2 regions of the Lelliottia sp. CFBP8978 genome follow, and region 1 is predicted to be linked to the other one. Evidence: predicted binding sites of a transcription regulator. Region 1 holds the regulator's gene; the other holds the start of a gene.
What was found. The regulator PhoB, encoded in region 1, activates phosphate uptake and scavenging genes when phosphate is short. The targets are predictions, from matches to a motif close to CTGTCATAAAACTGNCNNAT.
Positions count from the first base shown of each region.

Region 2: a site for PhoB is predicted at 2,185-2,204, ahead of glpT (glycerol-3-phosphate transporter). Genes of this name have one in related genera too.

Region 1 covers NZ_CM188253.1:1,003,525-1,007,738, reverse strand. Annotated here, with positions in the region: gene brnQ (branched-chain amino acid transporter carrier protein BrnQ) at 1-18, opposite strand, end outside; gene phoR (phosphate regulon sensor histidine kinase PhoR) at 428-1,723, opposite strand; gene phoB (phosphate response regulator transcription factor PhoB) at 1,745-2,434, opposite strand; gene sbcD (exonuclease subunit SbcD) at 2,739-3,944, shown strand; gene sbcC (exonuclease subunit SbcC) at 3,941-4,214, shown strand, end outside.
Region 2 covers NZ_CM188253.1:2,943,993-2,948,206, forward strand. Annotated here, with positions in the region: gene nrdB (class Ia ribonucleoside-diphosphate reductase subunit beta) at 1-442, shown strand, start outside; gene yfaE (class I ribonucleotide reductase maintenance protein YfaE) at 442-696, shown strand; gene glpT (glycerol-3-phosphate transporter) at 720-2,072, opposite strand; gene glpA (anaerobic glycerol-3-phosphate dehydrogenase subunit A) at 2,328-3,956, shown strand; gene glpB (glycerol-3-phosphate dehydrogenase subunit GlpB) at 3,946-4,214, shown strand, end outside.

The sequences.
Region 1 (4,214 bases):
TTTTAAGTGATGGGTCATAGAACCTTACTGCCTGTGGATGTGGTGTTGAAAACGTTGAGATTTTCGCCATCCCAAATGGGACGATACAGCGGAAAATTGACTCAATTTCAGCGGGATATGCTCCCGTCCTGGCGTGGCGAAGAATAGTTTTTCGATTTACCACGCAAATACAGTCGGTATGACAGTATATGGGGCGCAATTTAAACGCTTATAACGTTTAAAGGCAAGGAGGGATCTTAAAACCAGAACAATATGCCAGCATGAAAATTCAGACCAGAACAATCCTCTAAGTATAAGAAAAACTCATGGCTAATCATGCGAACAAAAAAGCAACAACCGTATAAAATTCACCCGCGTTTCGCTTGACTGCAAAGCAAACAGGCCAGCAAAGGCTGGCCTGTGGAAAGTTAAACTGACACCGTCGCTATCAGAGACTTTTTTTGGCAATTAATCGTTGCGGGATAACAAAACTGAAACGCGTGCCCTGACCCGGCGTACTTTGAATATCGAGACGACTTTCGTGATGATGAACGGCATGCTTCACAATCGCCAGCCCCAGACCGCTACCGCCCGTCTGGCGTGAACGGGCTTTATCTACGCGATAAAATCGTTCTGTCAGACGAGGAATGTGTTCAGGGCCAATGCCCGGCCCGTTATCCTCGACGCTAAATTCCGCTCCCGTCGGAACGGCCTGCCAGCGCACCACGATGTGCGTCCCTTCCGGCGTATGGTTAACGGCGTTGTAGACCAGGTTTGAGATCGCGCTGCGCAGTTCATCTTCGCTGCCAAGCACTTTCAGGCCATTGTCCACCTCGAACGTGAATTCATGCTTTTTATGGCTCAACGTCTGAGCTTCACGCTCAACGACCCGTAGCATCATCGGCACGTCAATGGTTTCATTCAGGGCCAGCGTCGGCGCGGCCTCAATTTTCGACAGGGTAAGCAACTGCTTCACCAGCCCTTCCATGCGATGGGTCTGCTCGCGCATGGTATGCAACGCTTTATCACGCGGCGCGCCTTCCAGCGTCTGCTCCTGCATCATCTCCAGATACCCCTGAAGCACGGTCAGCGGGGTACGCAACTCATGGCTGACATTGGCAAAGAAGTTCCGTCTTGCCCCTTCAAGCTGGTGCATTTGGGTAACGTCCCGCGCCACCATCAGCCACTGCTTATCGCTGTAAGGCATGACGCGGATCTCAAGATGACGGCTATTGTTCAGTATCAGATTATGGGGGCGAGTAAAGTCACGCTTTTTCAAATAATGCGTGAATTCAGGGTAACGCAGAAGGTTAAGGATATTTTGCCCGTTGTCGTCCGGCCAGCGAAGCCCAAGCAGCTGTTGTGCCAGTCCATTACACCAGAAAATGGTCCCTTCTTCGGTGGTCAGAATCACCGCATCCGGCAGTGATTCCGCCCCGCTACGAAAGCGTTTAATCAGGCTTCCAAGCTCACGACGGCGCTTTTTATTACGCATCTGCATCTGATGCAAGCCGTACAGCAACGGCTCCCAGCTGCCGCTTCCGGGCGGCGGTGTCATACTGCGATCAACCCACAGCCACCAGGAAAGACGCAGTAAATTCCAGAAATGCCAGATCAGTAGCCCGGTCACTGCCGCCAGTAAAAACCACGGCAGATAACCAAAAACAGCCCCCAAAATGAAGGCCGGGATACAGCTTAAAATCAGTTCAAAAACGAGCCTTTTCCATGACAGACGTTCCAGCACGCGTCACACTCCTGTCATTGTTCAGAAACGGGTCGAAAAACGATAACCCGTGCCGCGAACCGTTTGCACCATGCGATCGTGGCCGCTGTGTTCCAGCGCTTTGCGCAAGCGGCGAATATGCACATCTACCGTCCGGTCTTCGACATAGACGTTGGTTCCCCAGACGTTATTCAGCAGCTGCTCGCGGCTGTACACGCGTTCCGGGTGAGTCATAAAGAAGTGCAACAGTTTAAATTCGGTCGGTCCCATATCGAGAGGATTTTCGCCCGTCATCACGCGATGTGACGTCGGGTCAAGGCTCAGGCCCTGCATTTCGATCACCTCTTCCACCGCCATCGGTGAAATACGGCGCATGACGGCTTTAATACGCGCCACCAGTTCTTTCGGTGAGAAAGGCTTGGTGATGTAATCATCTGCCCCCGTTTCCAGACCGCGAACGCGATCCTCTTCTTCACCACGGGCGGTCAACATGACAACCGGGATATCGCGGGTCATCGCCTCACGCTTAATGTGCTTGATAAATTGCAGTCCGGATCCGCCTGGCAACATCCAGTCCAGCAAAATCAAATCGGGCCAGGGTTCGTTCAGTTGATTCACCGCGCTGTCATAATCTTCGGCTTCAACCGGCTGGAAACCATTTTGTTCCAGCACGAAGCACACCATTTCGCGAATCGGAGCTTCATCTTCTACGACCAGAATACGTCTCGCCATACTTTGCCCTGTCTGATTAAGGTATGAGTGGGTAATGCGGCGTCATTATGCGTCAGATTTATGACAGATTTATGAAAAACATTACCACCATCAATGGCAAACTGTTGTTTTATTACAGCAGTTAATTTCTGCCTCTCCACGTCCATACGTCCAAAATCATTCAACTTGTCTCAAAGCGGCAAGTCCCGGGGTAGTGATTGCCGGTCTGAGCCTGAGACTCGAATGAACAGAAGCAGCCAACGCAGAGGCAGCGTGATGGATGAAGTGTATAATCCACTCCATCTTTTTTTGCCATGGAACTGTTATGCGCATACTCCACACCTCGGACTGGCATCTGGGTCAAAACTTTTACAGTAAAAGTCGCGCTGCCGAACACGAAGCGTTTCTGAACTGGCTGCTGGAAACGGCGCAGTCTCAGCAGGTGGATACGATTATCGTTGCCGGAGATATTTTCGATACCGGATCGCCGCCGAGTTATGCGCGAGAACTCTATAACCGCTTCGTGGTCAATTTACAGCAAACCGGCTGCCATCTGGTGATCGTCGCGGGCAACCATGACTCGGTTGCCACGCTCAATGAGTCCCGCGACATTCTTGCCTTTCTGAATACCACTGTAGTGGCAAATGCCGGACATGCACCGCAAATCCTCAAAAAACGCGATGGCACGCCGGGGGCGGTGCTATGCCCCATCCCGTTCCTGCGCCCGCGCGATATCGTCCAGAGCCAGGCTGGCCTGTCAGGCGGCGAAAAGCAGCAGGTCCTGCTGCAGGCCATCACCGACTATTATCACCAACAGTACACGGATGCCTGCGCCCTGCGCGGTGACGCCGCTCTGCCAGTCATCGCTACCGGCCATCTGACCACCGTAGGCGCCAGCAAAAGTGACGCCGTGCGCGATATCTATATTGGTACGCTGGATGCTTTTCCGGCGCAAAATTTCCCGCCTGCCGACTACATCGCCCTCGGCCATATTCACCGCGCGCAAATCATTGGCGGCTGCGAACACATTCGCTACTGCGGCTCACCGATCTCCTTAAGCTTTGATGAGACCGGAAAGGCAAAAAGCGTCCATCTGGTGAGTTTTACCGACGGCAAACTCAGCGCAGTAGAGACGCTGAACGTGCCCGTCACCCAGCCTCTGGCGGTATTAAAAGGGGATCTGGCGAGCCTCTCACAGCAGCTTGAACAGTGGCGTGATGTGCAACAAACGCCTCCTGTCTGGCTGGATATCGAAATCACGACCGATGGCTATCTCCACGATATGCAGCGCAAGATTCAGGCGCTGACGGAAGATCTGCCGGTGGAAGTATTGCTGGTACGCCGCAGCCGGGAACAGCGCGAGAAAATTCTTCTCAGCGCACAACGAGAAACCCTGAGCGAGCTGAAAGTCGAAGAGGTGTTTGAACGCCGGCTGGCGCAAGAGGAGATCGACGACGCTCAACGTACCCGACTCAACGAACTGTTTACCGATACGTTGCACGCGCTCACTCACGAGGAAGAAAACGCATGAAAATTCTCAGCTTGCGTCTCAAAAACCTCAACTCCCTGAAGGGTGAATGGAAAATCGACTTTACCGCTGAACCGTTCGCCAGCAATGGACTCTTTGCCATTACAGGGGCTACTGGCGCGGGGAAAACCACTCTGCTCGATGCGATTTGCCTGGCGCTTTATCACGAGACGCCGCGGCTGGAGAAAGTCTCGCAGGCCCAAAATGACTTAATGACGCGCGACACCGCCGAGTGTCTGGCGGAAGTGGAATTCGAAGTAAAAGGCATCGCTT
Region 2 (4,214 bases), 1.9 Mb from region 1:
AATTATCCGCCTGATCGCCCGTGACGAAGCCCTGCACCTGACCGGCACTCAGCACATGCTGAATCTGCTGCGCAGCGGCGTGGACGATCCAGAAATGGCAGAGATTGCCGAAGAGTGCAAACAAGAGTGCTACGACCTGTTTGTGCTGGCCGCGCAGCAGGAAAAAGAGTGGGCAGATTACCTGTTCCGTGACGGTTCCATGATCGGTCTGAACAAAGATATTCTGTGCCAGTACGTGGAATACATTACTAATATCCGCATGCAGGCGGTGGGCCTTGAGCTGCCATTCCAGACCCGCTCCAATCCGATTCCGTGGATCAACACCTGGCTGGTGTCCGATAACGTACAGGTGGCTCCGCAGGAAGTGGAAGTGAGTTCTTACCTGGTCGGTCAGATTGATTCCGAAGTCAATACTGATGACCTGAGCGATTTCCAGCTCTGATGAGCCGCGTCACGCTAAGTCTTTCCGGCACAGAAGTTCTGTGCCGCGAAGAGCACCCTTCTCTGCTGGTGGCGCTTGAGTCGCATCAGGTAGAAGTCGAATACCAGTGTCGCGCCGGTTACTGCGGCTCCTGCCGCTGCCGTTTAGTGGCAGGTCAGGTCGACTGGCTCACCGAGCCGCTGGCGTTTATCAATGAAGGGGAAATTTTGCCCTGCTGTTGCCGGGCAAAAGGCGATATCGAAATCGAAATGTAATGCCCGCAGCGCGGGCATTTTTTTTATCCGCGTTTCTGCATCATCTCTGCGTGATGGCGTTTTTCACCGAACATCACCACAATCAGCAGTAGCACCGCCATAATGCTGCCGCCAATCATTACCATAAAGCCACCGTCCCAGCCGAAGAAATCGACCGTATAGCCAACAATGGCGCTGGCGGCGACCGATCCGCCGAGATAACCGAACAGCCCGGTAAAGCCCGCGGCCGTCCCTGCGGCTTTCTTAGGTGCCAGCTCAAGCGCATGCAGACCAATCAGCATGACCGGACCGTAGATCAGGAAGCCAATGACGATCATACATGCCATATCCACACCCGGATTTCCCGGCGGGTTGAGCCAGTAAACGATGGTCGCGATAGTGACCAGCGTCATGAAGAATACCCCCGTCGCACCGCGATTCCCGCGGAAGACTTTGTCCGACATCCAGCCACAAATCAGCGTGCCCGGGATCCCCGCGTATTCATACAGGAAATAGGCCCAGGAGGACTTATCCAGCGCAAAGTGCTTCACCTCCTTCAGATAGGTCGGTGACCAGTCGAGGATGCCGTAGCGCAGCAGATAGACAAAAACGTTGGCAATGGCGATGTACCACAGCAGCTTGTTGGGCAGCACATACTTCATAAAGATCTGCTTCGCCGTCAGCTCCTCTTCGTGCTGCTCGCTGTAATCGTCCGGATAATCGTTTTTGTACTCTTCAATCGGCGGCAAACCGCAGGATTGCGGAGTATCACGCATCAACGCAAAGGCAATTATCGCCACCAGAATCGCGCCAAACGCAGGCATATACAGCGCTGCGTGCCAGTCGTTAAACCACGCCATCCCCAGCAAAAACAGCAGAGGCGGAATGCCCCCGCCGACGTTATGCGCGCAGTTCCACACTGACACAATTCCGCCACGCTCTTTCTGCGACCACCAGTGGACCATGGTTCGTCCGCACGGCGGCCATCCCATTCCCTGGAACCAGCCGCACAAGAAAAGCAGGACGAACATAATGGCGATGCTGGAGGTGGCCCACGGTACAAAGCCCATAAACAGCATCACCGCGGCAGCCAGGATCAAACCTGCGGGCAGGAACACGCGCGGATTCGAGCGGTCCGAAACGGATCCCATAATGAACTTGGAAAATCCGTAGGCGATCGAGATCCCCGACAACGCAAAGCCTAAATCACCGCGTGAAAACCCCTGTTCGACCAGATAAGGCATGGCCAACGCGAAGTTCTTACGCACCAGATAGTAAGCGGCATAGCCGAAGAAAATTCCCAGGAAAATTTGCCAACGCAGGCGGCGATACAGCGGGTCGATCTCTGCCTCGGGCACACGCGCCTGATGCGGCGCAGGTTTAAAGATACTGAGCATAATAGCCTCCATGGCCATGTCGTGAATTTTCGGGGCTTTACCACGCCCCGGCTCAAGAGAGGCGGGGATGTTAAAAAATCACAGCGATTGTTACTGTGAATCAACGCACAAATTGTTACAGAAATATGACGGCGTGAGCAAAAAAGCGCATGAAATCACGTTTCACTTTCGCATTGCGCTCGTTTATGTTCGAAATCAAACAAACCACAGTTTTAATGTGGCTAAATGGTAAAAAAACGAACATGAGGGAAGACAATGACAATCCGCGATCCCCGTTATAGCGACGTGATTATCATTGGCGGCGGTGCCACCGGTGCCGGAATAGCGCGAGACTGCGCCCTGCGCGGGTTAAGCGTGACGCTGCTGGAACGTCATGATATTGCGACAGGTGCAACCGGACGCAATCATGGCCTGCTGCACAGCGGAGCGCGCTACGCCGTGACCGATAACGAATCCGCTCGCGAATGTATTGCTGAAAACCAAATCCTGAAACGTATCGCCCGCCACTGTATTGAACCCACCGATGGCCTGTTCATTACACTTCCCGAAGACGACTTTTCGTTTCAGCAGACCTTTATCGCGGCCTGTACCGAAGCGGGTATCCGCGCCGAAGCGATCGATCCTCTGCTCGCCCGGCGCATGGAACCGTCAGTCAATCCGGCGCTGACCGGAGCCGTTAAAGTCCCGGACGGAACCGTCGATCCTTTTCGTCTGACGGCCGCCAATATGCTTGATGCCCGCGAGCATGGAGCCACCATTCTGACCGCGCATGAAGTGACGGGGCTCATCCGCGACAACGATACCGTGCGGGGTGTGCGGGTCTATGATCGGCAATATGGCGAACACAGCGAGCTTTATGCCAGCGTCGTGATCAATGCGGCCGGTATCTGGGGGCAGCGCATCGCTGAATATGCGGATTTATCCATCCGCATGTTCCCGGCGAAAGGCTCACTGCTGATCCTGGACCACCGCATCAACAACCACGTGATCAACCGCTGCCGCAAGCCCTCCGACGCCGATATTCTGGTCCCTGGCGATACCATTTCCCTGATTGGCACCACCTCAACGCACATTGACTATAACGATATCGACAGCAACCGGGTGACCGCAGAAGAGGTCGATATTTTACTGCGCGAAGGCGAAAAACTGGCGCCAGTCATGGCGCAGACGCGCATTTTGCGTGCCTATGCCGGCGTGCGCCCGTTGGTCGCCAGTGATAACGATCCCAGCGGGCGCAACGTCAGCCGGGGAATTGTCCTGATGGATCACGCCGAACGTGACGGGCTGGAAGGCTTTATTACCATCACCGGCGGCAAGCTGATGACCTACCGGCTGATGGCGCAGTGGGCGACCGATGCGGTCTGTCGCAAACTCGGCAATTCACAGCCCTGCCTCACCGCAGAGCGGTCGCTGCCGGGATCGCAGGAGCCAACCGAAAAGACGCTGCAAAAAATTATCTCGCTGCCTGCTCCGCTGCGCGGCTCGGCTATTTATCGCCACGGTGACCGAACGCCTGCATGGCTGGGTCAGGGCCGGCTGAGCCGCAGTCTGGTTTGTGAATGCGAAGCCGTAACAGCAGGAGAAGTGCAGTATGCGGTGGAGAATCTGACCGTTAACACGCTGCTCGATTTACGCCGCCGCACCCGCGTAGGCATGGGAACCTGTCAGGGCGAGCTTTGCGCATGTCGTGCCGCCGGGCTGTTACAGCGTTTTAATGTCACAACATCCGCACAGTCGCTCACACAGCTCAGTGAGTTTCTTAATGAGCGCTGGAAAGGTGTGCAGCCTGTCGCATGGGGCGACGCGCTGCGCGAAAGTGAATTTACCCGCTGGGTGTATCAGGGGTTATGCGGGCTGGAGAAGGAGCATCGCGATGAAGTTTGATACGGTGATCATTGGCGGCGGCCTCGCAGGGATTCTGTGTGGCCTAAAGCTCACCCAACGCGGCCTGCGCTGCGCGATCGTCAGTCGCGGTCAGAGCGCCCTGCATTTCTCTTCTGGCTCGCTGGACCTGCTGGGCGCGTTGCCGGACGGGTCTCCCGTCCAGACACCGCTCGCCACGCTGCAAAAAACCGACGTTTTGCCACCCGGGCATCCTTATCGACTGGTGGGCGGGGAGAATATTGCCCGCCTGGCTTTTGA